Regions from separate parts of the Staphylococcus sp. 231237_7MaSpsaltlick genome, predicted to be linked through region 1. Evidence: riboswitches for the same ligand, from Rfam matches in the RefSeq annotation. Region 1 holds a riboswitch; the other holds the start of a gene.
What was found. A riboswitch is a leader RNA that binds a small molecule or an ion and turns the genes downstream of it on or off. The one in region 1 is predicted to bind S-adenosylmethionine.

Region 1 (7,733 bases):
AGGAGGCTCAATTTATTTTGAGCCTCCAAAGGTTAAGAGTACAAGATTAACACGAATTTATTAATCTTTTTTGTTATCTTTTTTCTTTAAAGGCACTGGATCAAAACCGCCTTTATGAAGCGGATGACATTTTGAAATTCTTTTAATACCTAACCAAGTACCTTTGAATGCACCATATACTTGAATTGCCTCTCTTGTATATTCCGAACAAGTAGGGTAAAAACGGCAAGTTGCAGGCGTTAATGGTGATATGAATCGTTGATATATACGGATTAGTCCAAGAAATATAGTTTTCATAAATTTTGCCTCCAACAAATAGCTTAGCTTTAGCATAGTTAGTTTAACATAATAATGGGAAGAGTGATGTATATGAAGTTTAAAGACAAAGATAACGACAACGTATATTTATCATATAAAGATAAAGAAGATATTGCTGATGGAAATCATGTACTTATTATTCCGAAATATAAAAATCAGTTGCTATTTACAAACCATAAATTACGGGGCATCGAATTCCCAGGCGGTAAAAAAGAGAATGGAGAAACAAGTGAAGCAGCTGTTGCGCGTGAGTTGTTTGAAGAAACAGGGGCGACGATAGCGCAATGCGAGTATATTGCACAATATCAAGTACAACGTGTAAACGGCGTTAGCTTCACCAAAGATGTATTTATGGTAAATGTATCAGAGATAAGTCGACAAGACGATTATTTAGAAACAAATGGACCGTTATTTTATAAGAATATAGCTGATGTTCCAGAAAGTAAAAAAAGTTATTTGTTGAAGGATGATGCAATTTTACACTGTTTAGAGAGAGTGATATCACTTGGATTTTATAAATAGAAAACGTATGCCAATAGAATCTATACATCATATATTTGAAGAAGTCACATATTGTGTCGATAACTTAAAAGTTCGAGGCTTAGTAATGACGCCAAAAAAAGATGTAAAAAGAATTGTGATTTATTTACGTGGTGGTAAAGGTCAAGTAGGCAAAGTAAGAGCAGCCAGAATGATGCAATTTGCAAATACAAGCACTTTAGTCTTTGGTCCGTATTATAGAGGAAATAATGGTAGTGAGGGTAAAGATGAATTTTATGGGGCAGATTTAAATGATGTCACGGTCGCTATACGCATACTGCATCAAAAATACCCTATTGCTGACATTCATATGGTTGGGTTTTCGAGAGGTGGACTTCAAGGTTTGCTCACATTTCAAGATTTACCAATCTCAAGTTATATTATTTGGGGTGGTGTGTCTGATATATACTTAATGTATGAAGAACGTGTTGACTTAAGGGGCATGTTGAAACGCATGATTGGCCATCCTAAAAAGCAGACTGATGCCTATCAACAGCGAGATGCATTAGCTCAGATTACTAAGTCAAGTCCACCTATATTTATTGTTCACGGTGGAGAAGATAAGCAAGTAGGCATTCATCATGCCTATTATTTAGCGCAGCAATTAGAGGGAAAGGGGACGACTTTCCGTACGTTTTATCAAATGTCAGAAGGTCACATACCGAGACCTTTTGCTTTAAAAGAAACGCTTTATGAAATCAAGAAGTGGATGACAGATGTGGAAAAAAATAAAATATAATAGAATAAATAAAAATAGAGGAGTGGGCATTACGCCCGCTCCTCTATTTTATATATGATATTTGTGATATTAAATATTATTTGAACCCGCCGTGTGTTGCTAAATCATCTACTTCTACTCCAAATTTTTCGAAGTTATGTTTGAAACGATTGATTAAATCTTGAGCTTGTTCTCTATATGCTTCTGGCTTACTCCAAGCATTAATAGGGTTCAATAGAGTTTGAGGAACATCCTCAACTTCTACTGGGATATCTAAACCGAACATATCGTCTTTAATATATTCAGCCTCTCTTAATTCTCCAGTAATTGCTTGATTTACCATTTGTCTCGTGTAACTTAGACTAATACGACGCCCTACGCCATATTTACCACCAGTCCAGCCAGTGTTTACAAGATAAACATCAACATCATGTTGATCAATTAAGTTGCCTAATAAATCAGCATAAACTTTAGCGTTTAGAGGTAAGAATGGTGAACCAAAGCATGTAGAGAATGAAGGTTCTGGCTCAGTTACGCCACGTTCTGTACCAGCTAATTTAGCAGTAAATCCACTCAAGAAATGGTACATTGCTTGATCTTTGGATAATTTTGAAATTGGTGGTAGAACACCAAAAGCGTCTGCAGTTAAGAAAATAATTGTATTAGGGTGAGCCGCTTTAGATGGTGTTACAATATTTTCAATATGGTTGATTGGATATGCTGCTCTAGTATTTTCTGTGTATTGATTATCATCGAAGTCAACGTCACCATCTTCGTCAACTACAACATTTTCTAAAATGGTACCGTATTTAATAGCGTCATAAATTTGAGGTTCTTTTTTATAAGAAAGGTTAATTGCTTTTGCGTAACAACCACCTTCAATGTTAAAGATGCCATTTTCGTTCCAACCATGTTCGTCGTCTCCAATAAGCTTACGCGTTGGATCAGCTGATAGTGTAGTTTTACCAGTTCCAGAAAGACCGAAGAATAAAGCAACGTCACCTTTGTCTCCAACGTTAGCTGAACAGTGCATGCTCATAATGTTATCTTTAGGTAGTAAATAGTTCATTACGGAGAAAATACCTTTTTTCATTTCACCAGCGTACTCAGTACCACCAATGAGGATGACTTTATGTTTGAAAGATGTGATGATAAATGTTTCTGAGTTTGTGCCGTCAATTTCTGGATCGGCTTTAAAATGCGGTGCTGAAATAATTGTGAAGTTTGGTTTGATTTCTTGTGCTTCTTCTTTTGAATTTGGACGGATAAACATATTTTGAGCAAATAAGTTATGCCACGCTAATTCATTTACAACAGTTAATTTCAATTGTGAGTCGTTATCACTGCCTGCATAACCATTGAATACGTATAGTTCATCTTTTTTGTCTAAATAATTTAGTACCTTATCGTATAAGTTTAAAAATGTTTCTTCCTCAATCGGTTGATTAACATTACCCCAGTCAATATCATCTCTATAAGATGGCTCATTTACAATAAACTTATCTTTTGGTGAACGACCTGTATATTTACCTGTTCTAGCGTTAATTGCACCTAATTCGGTAAGTTCGCCTTCATCATTATTTAAAATTTTATTATACAACTGTGTTGTAGATAATTGAAATAATGAAGATTTTTTGTCTAAAATACTTTCAATTTTGCTTGTATAAGTGTATGTATCTACAGCCATACTAATCCCTCCAACGCTATTTAGTTATTGTAAGCCTTTACAATTACAGAGTATAACACATATATATCATTAGTCCATACCAATTTAAAAGGAATTTTAAATAAATATTAATAAATGTAAAATTGACATTATATCGTTGATTCTGTACTATAGAACTTAACGGATTCTCTTATCCTGAGTGGCGGAGGGACATGGACCCAATGAAGCCCAGCAACCTCTTCTTAATACGAAGAAAGGTGCCAAACCGTTTGCAGACAAATAGCGTCTGAACGATAAGAGCGAATGGACGTATAAGGGCCTTCTCTCTATTTATTGATAGTGTAGAAGGCTTTTTTAATGAGCTCAACAGAGAGAGAATTTTCGTAATTTAAAACTAAAGGAGCAAATTATGACTTACAATAGAAGATTATTCACTTCAGAATCGGTAACAGAAGGACATCCTGATAAAATAGCGGATCAAGTATCTGACGCTATATTGGATGAAATATTAAAAGACGACCCTCATGCACGTGTTGCTTGTGAGACTACAGTAACAACTGGTATGGCGTTAATTTCAGGTGAAATATCAACAACAACATATGTTGATATTCCAAAAGTGGTACGAGAAACAATTAAAGAGATTGGATATACGCGTGCTAAATACGGTTACGATAGCCAAACCATGGCAGTGTTAACGGCAATTGATGAACAGTCACCAGATATCGCTCAAGGTGTCGATACAGCTTTAGAATATCGTGAAGATGCTACTGAAGAAGAAATAGAAGCTACAGGAGCGGGCGACCAAGGTTTGATGTTCGGTTATGCAACAAATGAGACGGATACATACATGCCTTTACCGATTTTCTTATCACATCAACTTGCTAAACGCTTATCAGATGTACGTAAAGATGAGATATTAGACTATTTACGCCCTGATGGTAAAGTACAAGTAACTGTAGAGTATGATGAACAAGATCAACCACATCGCATTGATACGATTGTTGTATCAACGCAACATGCTGAAGATATTGAATTAGAACAAATCCAAGATGATATCAAGCATCATGTTATTTATCCAACAGTACCAGAAGCACTTTTAGATGAGGATACAAAATTTTATATCAATCCTACTGGGCGTTTCGTAATAGGTGGTCCACAAGGTGATGCAGGACTTACTGGGCGTAAAATAATTGTTGACACATATGGCGGTTATGCACGTCATGGCGGGGGATGCTTTAGCGGTAAGGACCCAACTAAAGTAGACCGTTCAGCTGCATATGCTGCACGTTATGTAGCTAAAAATATCGTTGCTGCTGAATTAGCAGATAAATGTGAGGTACAACTTGCATATGCTATCGGTGTAGCTGAACCAGTTTCTATTTCTATAGATACGTTTGGCACAGGAAAAGTTAATGAAAGTGAATTGGTTGAAGCAGTGAGAGAACATTTTGATTTAAGACCCGCTGGGATTATTAAAATGTTAGACTTGAAACATCCAATTTATAAACAAACTGCTGCATATGGTCATTTTGGTCGTACAGATGTATTATTACCATGGGAAAAGTTAGATAAAATTAATTTATTAAAAGATACAGTTAAAGCTTAACAAGAACAAAAAGTTTTTTAACTTTACTATCGAATGCTATGCGTTTATCTATTATAATTAAGTTACTGAACACATAAAGGAGCGTTTTTTGTTATGAATTCATTTGGACCATTAGAGATTGGTTTAATTGTGGCAATTGTTGTAGCAATAATTTGTTTCATTTTATTTATCATTGCTTTGAAAAGTAAAAAGAAAGCACAACAAAAGGTAGAAGAACAATACAAAACCAGAGAACAAAAACTAAGCGACGAGCATGAAGAAGAATTAGAAAAAGAAAGAATAGAAAATAAAAAAACAGTAACAAAGCAAAAAGAAGAATATAATGCTACAGTTAGTTCAAAAAACAGGGAAATTGATGCATTAAAATTATTCTCTAAAAATCAAAGTGAATATGTAACTGATATGAGACTAATTGGCATTCGAGAAAGATTAGTAAATGAAAAAAGAATTCGTCCAGAAGATATGCATATTATGGCCAATATATTTTTACCTAAAAATGAATTTAATGATGTACAGCGTATTAGCCACCTAGTACTTACACGTACTGGTTTATATATTATTGATTCACAATTATTAAAAGGTCATGTATACAATGGTGTGAGTGCCGCACAGTTTAAAGAACAACCTATGATGGAACAGGTATTTAATACCTTGGACCTTGATAGACAAGAACCACAAACCCTTGTATTAGATCAAAATGAAGATGAAAATTCATTGTCTTTTGTTAATTACACTACTCATTTAAATGAGATTGAGAAACTTGCTGGTGATATTCAAACTGAATTAAATTTAAAATTCACACCGACAACAATTTTATATTTTAATCCTAAAAATGAAGGTGATGTAACAATTTCAAACTATGCGCAAAGTTCAAATACGAAAGTGCTAGTTGGTCCAGAACAATTGGATGAATACTTTAATAAATTCGTATTCCATGGTCGTATTCAATATAACGTTGAAGATTTACAACGTGTTATGGATGAAATTGAATCATTTAACTAAAGTTACAAATTTCATAGTTCAAGAAAAATAATGAAATGTAGTACATAATGTCAACGAAAGCCATCAGGCTTTTGTTGACATTTTTTGTTAAGGATAAATTAAAAAAAATTCTAATTCGTCTGCATAAATAAATTAAGTTAAATTAAATGTGAAGCTGTCATCTTATATCATAAGAAAATACAAAAATAAGAACTAATTATAAGTATTTAGGCATTTTTATTTATATATTTCGAAATATTTATTAGTATAATAATTAACAAAATAAAAAGGGGATTTTAACTTGGAAAATATTACATTTTACAATGGGAATGAGATGCCGATTGTTGGTTTAGGTACATTCCGCGTGGAGAATAACGATGAATGTGCAGCATCAGTAAAACATGCAATTGAAAGTGGTTATACACATATCGATACGGCGATGATTTATGAAAATGAAGACAAGGTAGGTCAAGGTATTGCTGAAGGATTAGCTTCAACAGGATTAAAAAGAAGTGACTTATTCATTACTTCTAAATTATGGCTTGATGACTATGGTAGACAAAACGTCGCAAATGCATATGAAACAAGTTTAAACAAACTAGGCTTAGATTATTTAGATCTATATCTAATGCACTGGCCTGGGACTGACGAAGCACTGATGATTGATACATGGCAAGGTATGGAAGATCTTTATAAAAATGATAAAGTGAAAAATATTGGTGTAAGTAATTTTAATGTTGAACATTTAGAAGCATTATTAGCGCAAGTTTCAATTAAACCAGTAATAAATCAAGTAGAATTCCATCCATATTTATTACAATCTTCTTTAAATAGATATCTGGAAGTTCAAAATATTCATATGGAGTCTTGGTCACCATTAATGAATGCACAAATTTTGGAAGATGAAACAGTAAACGAAGTAGCAAATGAAGTAGGAAAATCACCGGCTCAAGTAATCATTAGATGGAATATTGAACATGGTGTCGTAGTAATCCCAAAATCGGTTACTCCTTCTAGAATAGAAGAGAATATTGATGTATTTGATTTCGCTTTAACAGCTGAACAAATAGAAAAATTAGATAACCTCAATGAAGAACGTAGAATTGGACCAGATCCTGCAAAATACAGTGGTCATTAAAAAATTATATAAAACGCTATTTTTAGTAAAATAACAATAATTAAATTATTGAGTTAGTGATACATAATCATTAGCTTTGATTTAATTATGTATATGTTATAGATTTACAAGTCTAATGAACTTGTCATTATTATATATGAATAATTTTAAATGAAAGCAAAAAGCCATAAACTCAATTTAATGAATTTATGGCTTTTTATAATGAACTTTTAAGATTGCACTTTATAATATGTAACCTAATAAACAGGCTAAAAAGGAAACGCCATATTGGAGTGCAGAATAAGTAATGAAATAAACAAATTTCTTTTTAATCATTAATAGTTGGACGAGTTCAGATGATAAAGTAGAAAAGGTAGTAAGACCGCCTAAAATACCAACTATTAAAAAGGGTTCAATCCAATCTAACTTGAGCAGCGAGCCTAATAAGAGTCCAATGATAAAACTACCACCTATGTTAACGATAGGCGTTGCAACTGGTAATTTACTATTGAATTTGTGATTACAAAAATTAGTGATAAATCCTCGGATGACTGCACCTATGCCACCGCCCAACATGATTAGTAAACAGTTAATCATGAGCTGCTTCCCCCAATCTAACACCGATATAACATAAGAAAATTCCTAAAACATAGCTACTTAGCGCATAAAAAGTAAGGGATAAATAAGCTTGTTGCTCAAATAGATGTATAAGTTCAAATTGAAATGTCGAAAAGGTAGTCATTGCACCCAATAGACCTGTAGTAATACCTTTTTTTAAAAGTGGGTT
Region 2 (7,733 bases), on a different contig from region 1:
TTATTTGGTCCATTTGGATGTGCCGAAATGCCCCAACATTCCCCTGTTATATCACTAGGGATATCATAATTAAACGCCTTTAATCCTGTACCTCCCCAAATACGTTCCTTGAACTCTGGTTCTAAAAATAACACCATCACTGTATACCTCCATTAAATTGCTTTCAGTATATTATATATTTCGTCTTTACTTTGTGCATTGATAAGCTGCATTCTAATATCATCGTTCATCAATGTTCTTGAAAGTCTTTGTAATAATTTTAAATGAACATCATTACTTTGACTTGGTACAACAATTAAAAATATAATCTTCGGCAATGAACCATCAAGACTTTCCCATTCTACACCAGCCTTATTATTTAATACTGCTACAATCGGTTGCTTCACTACGCTAGATTTAGCATGTGGAATAGCAACATTCATTCCAATTGCTGTAGTGGATTCTGCTTCACGTGCCATTACCGCTTCTTTTAATATTGACTTATTGCTAATATAATCATGATCCGCTAACTGGTCAATTAATTGATCAATCACCGTATCACGTGTCATTGTTTCATCACTTAATTCAATCACACGTTTATCAAAAACACGCTCAGAATTATCATCATCTGCTTGCTCATGTGTTATCTTACTTTCTTGCGATAGTTGTTCTTGGTTCGTCGTCATACTTTCATTACTCACCGCTTGATTTTCACTGTTTACACCTGTATCCATTGGACTTGAATAAACTGCAACAGCTGGCGCCGTTCGTTTCATCAACAATACAACAATCATCGTGACAATACTACCTACAATCACCGCAATAAAGAACCATAATATCTGGTCAATACCACCTAATACTGCTACAATTGGTCCGCCATGTGCTACTCTATCACCAACACCACCGATAGCAGCTATAACTGCTGCAATCATAGAACCAATCATATTTGCTGGTATAATTCTTAATGGATCTTGCGCAGCAAATGGTATTGCTCCTTCAGTTATACCAAACAATCCCATTGTAAACGATGCTTTACCCATTTCAACTTCTCCATGATTAAATTTACGCTTATTGATAAATGTAGCAAGACCTAAACCAATCGGCGGCGTACATACTGCCACTGCGACCATGCCCATTACTGTATAATTACCCTCTGCAATTAGTGCTGAGCCAAACAAAAATGCCACTTTATTGATTGGTCCTCCCATATCAAAGGCAATCATTGCTCCTATGATAAGGGCTAAAATAATAATATTAGTACCTTGCATCCCTTTTAACCAAGAGGTTAGCCCTTCAAATATACTTGAAATTGGGGCACCAATAACAAAGATAAATATTAATCCTACAATGAGTGACGAAATAATTGGAATAATAATAATCGGCATTATCGGGGCCATTGCTTTAGGTGTCTTTATATTCTTAATCCACTTCGCAATATAACCAGCTAAGAAACCTGCCACAATACCACCTAAGAAACCTGCACCTGCATCACTACCATAGAAACTACCATCAGCTGCAATTGCACCGCCAATCATACCAGGAACCAACCCAGGTTTGTCGGCTATACTCACTGCAATATAACCAGCTAATATTGGAACCATAAACTTAAATGACAGACTACCTATATTTTCTACAGATTTCCATATAGAATCTTCTGGAATGACTAGTCCTTCTGCAGAAGGTTTGCCACCAATGGTTAATGCAATTGCCATCAATAAACCACCTACTACGATAAAGGGAACCATAAATGACACACCATTCATTAAATGTTGATAAATGACTTGTAGTCCCTTTTTATTTTCGGATTGTGTTCTTTGATTCGCATCAGCATCATACTGTTCATGATGAATACTTGCTTCTTTTTTTATGATTCTCTGAATTAATTGTTCAGGATTGTGTATTCCTTCCCTTACACTTTCATTAACTAAGTACTTCCCATCGAATCTAGTAAGGTCAACTTGGCGATCTGCAGCAATGATAATACCATCTGCTGCTTTAATTTCCTCAGTAGTTAATTTATTTTCTGTCCCTACACCACCTTGCGTCTCTACTTTGATTTCTACTCCCATACGTTCTGCCGCTTGTTCTAATTTCTCTTGAGCCATATATGTGTGCGCTATCCCATTTGGGCACGAAGTTATAGCTAAAATTTTCATAATTTCATCTGCCTCCTTATCCACTTCATTGTAACCGCATACATTCATCGCAAAAAAATAATAATTGCCGCTGTTAGTGGCAATTATTCTCTAATTAAAGTCATGATTTTTTTCTGAAGCACCTGCTCATCTAACAATAAATATTGATCAACATCATTTTCTGTTAAATCTGCAATATTGTGTATGATTTTCTTCATTATCGGTATATCAGCCTCAGTAATGGCTAAGAAAAACACCAATTTGACTTTATTTTGTTTCCATAATAAGCCCTGTTCATGTTTAAACACTATAACATGTGATTTCAATACTTCTTTAGGATTGCCATGAGGCATACTAATAGCATTTCCAATAAATGTAGAAGCAAATTTTTCTCTTTCTAATGCACTTGGTATATAACTTTCGGTAATTGCATGATTATTATTTAATATACTTTGTGCCTTATCGAAAACAACAGCCATATCAGTAACCTCATCTTCGCCTCCTACCACATCTACTTGAACCGATGATAAATCTGCTTGGTTGATTACGTTATTATTGATTTGGTTAATAATTACCTTCACTTTCTCAGCATCCTCATTTGAAAATAAAGGTGAAACTGTTACTTGAGAAAGTCGCTTTGGTAAATGATTACCTTCTATCTCATGCGTTGTAACTAATACATCGATACCTTCGAAGTGATAGTCATAAAGCGAATCCAGCTGTACGGTATCTATCACTTCGATACGTTCGTCAAGCTTTAAAATTTTAGCTTCTAGTAAGCTGGAAATACCTAAACCATAATAACAAGCTATCACTATTTTAATTTTTTCTTGTTCGTTTCTTTCAACTGATGATTGAAAATGTAATGCTAAAAAGGCAATTTCATCTTCTACTAAATGAATATCGGCATCAACTTCTAACTCTTTCACAATGTCATATAACGCATCAAAGATAAATGGGTAGTGTTTTTTTATATCTTGAGTCAAAGGATTATTGATATATACATTTTTGATTATTCTATGATATGTCCTACTAAAATGTGAAAATATATTGTCTCTCAATACACTATCTTGGGTAAAAGCTACACCAATATTTTGCTCCATTTGAACAATGAGGCGTTCAATATAACTTTTGACGAATAATTGTTCAAATCCAAGATCATGTTGTTCAAAATAATCACTAATAAAGAAAGAAAAAAGTTTTATTGTATCTCTATTCAAATCATATCCTAGTCTATTATTAATTTCTGTAATACATTGATTAGCAATTTCAAATGACTTTGGCTTTATATCCCATGCTTTATAACTAATATTTTGTCTTTTATAAATAATGATTAAATGAATAATTAACTGTTTGAGTTGTATTTGTGTAGCTTGAATATGGTTATATATCAAGACACGTTTAATAATTTGTGTTATTTGTTCTAAATGCACTTTAGGAATATCAGCTAATATTATATCTTCAATCGATTTATTTTTAGATGTTAGTTGACTCAAGTGTAAAATAGCATTTCTAATATTCATCTCATTTCCTTTAATACATACACCTTTATTTCTAACGCTCTCAACTAGAACATCAAATGACTGACACCAATTAGTAAATCTTTGTAAATAATCTAAAAATTCATTTTTAGTTATCTTCAAGTCAGCAATCAGACGTTCTGTCGTCGTAGGATCGTGTTGCATTAACAACCGATAACCTAAATTCATTAATATTTCACTGTCCTTATTGGCATAGTCATTGATATAATGTTCAATCGTTTCAATATGATACTGCTCTAAATTCAATCTAAAGCCACGACCCTTTACACTAGTGATTACTGGATCGCTAAACAATGTATTAATATACTTTATGTCCGACCGCACAGTTCTATTAGAAACACTTAATATAGCTGCAATATCATCTGCACTTTTGTAATTTTCAGATCCCTGTATAAACAGACGCATGATCTTAATATGTCGTTCTATCATATATACACCTCATTTCATCAAGGCTTTTGTTTATATTATAGTTAATATCAGCAATTATATTGTAGGTCTATTTGACATTAAGAGCAAGTTACAATAAAACATTATTTTATATAATAAAAAAGCACTACTTATAATTTTTACAAGTAGTACCTTTTTACAATACGCATATATTCAAATCAAAATATGTTTTTTAAATAGTTATTTTTCATAAGGTATGACATCTTGTCCATATTTCTTTTCAATAAATGACTTCATATCTTTAGATTGTAATACCTTTAATAATTCTTGATACTTTTTATCATCTTTATGCCCTTTTTGAACTGCTATTATATTTGCAAAAGGTGATGATTTTCCTTCAACTGCAATTGCATCTTTATGTGGTGTTAGTCCATTATCAATTGCATAATTCGAATTCATAATAACCGCTGCGCCTTCTTTACTCTTGTATGTCTTAGGTAAAAATTCAGCACCTTGTTTATTATTAAACTTAAGTTGTTTTTTATTCTCAACTATATCATCAAACTTAGCATCCTCGATTTTGACACCTTTTTTAATTTTAATTAATCCTTTATCAACAAAGAATGATAAGAATCGACCTTCTTCTGCAGGATTATTCGATACATAAATTGTAGATCCTTTTGGAATATCTTTAATATTTTTATACTTTTGACTATAAACACCCATTGGCGTAGTGAATACCTTACCCACTTCTTCTATATTATAATTATGATCTTTTCTTTCTGCTTTAAGATAAGGTACATGTTGGAAAAAGTTTGCATCTACATCACCTTTATCTAATAATTTATTCGGTACTTTATAATCATTTACTGTTTTTATTTTTAAATCGTAGCCCTTTTTTGCCATTGCTTTTTTTGCGTGTTCTAATACCTCTCCGTGCGGCGCAGGTGATGCGGCAATAGTTATTTTTTTATTTGCTGCATCACTATTTGATTTGCCACAAGCAGCTAAAATACCAATTAAACTCAATAACAGAATTGCATATGTAAATTTTTTCATATCATCTCTCCTTATTATTCATATAAAAAATGCCTTCTCTAAATAAAGAGAAGGCATTCTGCTTCTCTCATCTTCGAAAGTTAAATACTTTCTGTGAATTAGCACCATTTCGTATTACGACGGTTGCTGGGTTTCATCGGGCACATCCCTCCACCACTCTTGATAAGAGTTATAACTATGTATTTGAATTTATTTAATCCTAGCATTTTGGTCATGTTTAGTCAATCTAATTTTTAGAATTTTCTGTATGCTTCGATTTCATATGCTTTATATTAACTTTTTGTTCCATGTGAAACAGCTTAATCCTATAGCTTTATAGCATGTTTCTATACTGTTCATCCCATAAATACCATAGCACAATATGCTATTAAATTATTTAATGCATGTAACGCTATCGCAACAGACAACTTTCGTCCTGATTTTAAATAAACATACGCGAGACCGATAGCAATAATTAAATACATCACAATTTCTAAAGGTGATTTCGCTTCTGTGACATGTAGTGAAGCAAAGATGATAACTGAAATGATAGACATCAACGTAAAGCTGAATTTCTTACCAAGTTCACCAATTAACAAATGCCTAAATAAAAATTCTTCATTAATCGGTGCAATAATCACAATAGAAAAAAATGCTAAAAACGTTGAAAATGGCGTAGCAAACATTTGCTCAATTAATTTATCATTTTCTGTTTCGTCAAATTTCCAAGACTCCGGAGCAAATAAATCTACCAATTCAGGATAAATTGCCTTTAGAATGAATAACACAATAAACGTGAGTATAATTAATTTCCAATACCGCTTCATATGTTTAATGCCTTGTGTCAAGCGGTCCTTAAAGGATCGTCTATAAAATAGTATCCATGTCCCAAATAAAATAATGAAGGCAATCAAATCTACAATTAACTGTATCATATTCAACATGTGATCATTCATTTGAAAAGCCTTATTTTCAGTTCCTAAATATAAAATAAATACAAAAATCGAACAAATTAAGGATAATGCAAATGTACTAACTAAATAGATAATCGGTAAAATAAAATCTAGCCATTTAATATCTTTCCATTTATATGTATATTTTCCTGATATTTTCATTGTATCCCCCTTTCACATTTTAAAATAACATAAAAATTAAATTGTATATATAGTTTTTCAAAATGCTGATCCCTTATAGTTATTGATTTATATGCGTAATTTATGGACGATTGTGGTATACAGTTATTAAATCCATAATACATATTTATAGGGGAGTTGTGTTTATATGCGAATTCTAGTCCTAGGTGCTGGTGGTATTGGCGGATATTTCGGTGGCCGTTTAGCTGAAAGTGGTCAGGATGTCACTTTTTTAGTTCGTCCAAAACGAAAGTCATACCTAGAAAGAAATGGTTTAGCTATCCATAGTGAAAATGGTGATTTCAACTTCAATCCTAAATTAATTACGCGAGATGATCGTGCCGAAGCATTCGACGTTGTACTACTCTCATCAAAGTCATATCACTTGGAACACGCTATCGAAGATTTACAACCATTTATACATCATAATACAGTCATTATTCCTCTACTTAATGGCATTGCACACATTCCTACATTGCAATCTGAGTTTGGTAAAAATAATATCATGGGAGGTTATTGCGTAATTGAAACCACGCTTGATACTTCTGGCGAGATTGTTCACACAAGTACATTCGACAAATTATTTTTCGGCGAATTAAATGGCGAGGATAGTCAACGTGCCAAACATATTGCGGAGGCTTTCTCAAATTCCAAGGCTCAATTTATCTTGAGCAACAATATCACACAAGGAATGTGGCACAAATATTTAATGATAACCGTATTATCAGGTGTTACAACATTAATGCATGCACCTATAGGCCCAATAAGAGATAGTGTCGGTGGTACTCAATTTATTGAATCATTATATAATGAAGTAGCCACTATTATGCGTGCAGAAGGCGCACCTTTAGATAACCAAATCGTTTCTAAATACATGAAAGCACTCACCCAATTATCCTATCATTTCAAAACTTCAATGCAGCGTGATATGGAAAAAGGTCTAAATATTGAAGCCGATCATTTACAAGGTCATTTGCTTAAATTAGCTGACCAACATCAAATTCAAGCACCACTATTAACAACAATTTATCAAAATCATAAAGTCTATAAAGAAATGTTGCAATAAATATATTGATAAATAGCAGTTGATGATTTTTGCGAAACTTAAATATATGCATGATTTCACACAAATCATCGTATTCTTTTGCACTTTAAAATATTATAAACAGTCATTAAAAAACGTCAATTTCTGCAGCTTTAGTTAGAAATTGACGTTCTTTTTTTACTAATTACATTGATTGATATGCCACATTACTAGCAGCAATTTATTTTATAAACCCAAATTATAAATCTAATGATTGAATATATGCTTTAACATCTTGAGACATTTCTTCATTATTTAAAGCAAATTGTATTGTTGTTTTAACAAAGCCTAGTTTTTCACCAACATCGTATCGTTCACCGTTAAAGTCAAATGCATAAACCTTATCATCTTTGTTTAATCGCTCAATCGCATCGGTCAATTGAATTTCGCCACCTGCACCAATTTCTTGTTTCTCTAGATAATCGAATATTTGTGG

Region 2: it holds a riboswitch for S-adenosylmethionine, as region 1 does, so the genes downstream of both, ACF91D_RS09950 (MetQ/NlpA family ABC transporter substrate-binding protein) here and metK (methionine adenosyltransferase) in region 1, are expected to answer to the same signal.

Annotation. Positions count from the first base shown of each region.
Region 1 is NZ_JBICNX010000007.1:242,353-250,085, reverse strand. Features, by position in the region: gene menC (o-succinylbenzoate synthase) at 1-64, shown strand, start outside; gene yidD (membrane protein insertion efficiency factor YidD) at 61-297, opposite strand; gene ytkD (RNA deprotection pyrophosphohydrolase) at 364-840, shown strand; gene ACF91D_RS15630 (alpha/beta hydrolase family protein) at 824-1,597, shown strand; gene pckA (phosphoenolpyruvate carboxykinase (ATP)) at 1,674-3,263, opposite strand; SAM riboswitch class I at 3,430-3,542, shown strand; gene metK (methionine adenosyltransferase) at 3,652-4,848, shown strand; gene ACF91D_RS15615 (nuclease-related domain-containing protein) at 4,942-5,850, shown strand; gene ACF91D_RS15610 (aldo/keto reductase) at 6,131-6,967, shown strand; gene ACF91D_RS15605 (fluoride efflux transporter FluC) at 7,190-7,543, opposite strand; gene crcB (fluoride efflux transporter CrcB) at 7,536-7,733, opposite strand, start outside.
Region 2 is NZ_JBICNX010000004.1:329,137-336,869, reverse strand. Features, by position in the region: gene manA (mannose-6-phosphate isomerase, class I) at 1-137, opposite strand, end outside; gene ACF91D_RS09960 (fructose-specific PTS transporter subunit EIIC) at 153-2,135, opposite strand; gene ACF91D_RS09955 (BglG family transcription antiterminator) at 2,219-4,084, opposite strand; gene ACF91D_RS09950 (MetQ/NlpA family ABC transporter substrate-binding protein) at 4,283-5,101, opposite strand; SAM riboswitch class I at 5,166-5,270, opposite strand; gene ACF91D_RS09945 (CPBP family intramembrane glutamic endopeptidase) at 5,437-6,195, opposite strand; gene panE (2-dehydropantoate 2-reductase) at 6,362-7,279, shown strand; gene galU (UTP--glucose-1-phosphate uridylyltransferase GalU) at 7,497-7,733, opposite strand, start outside.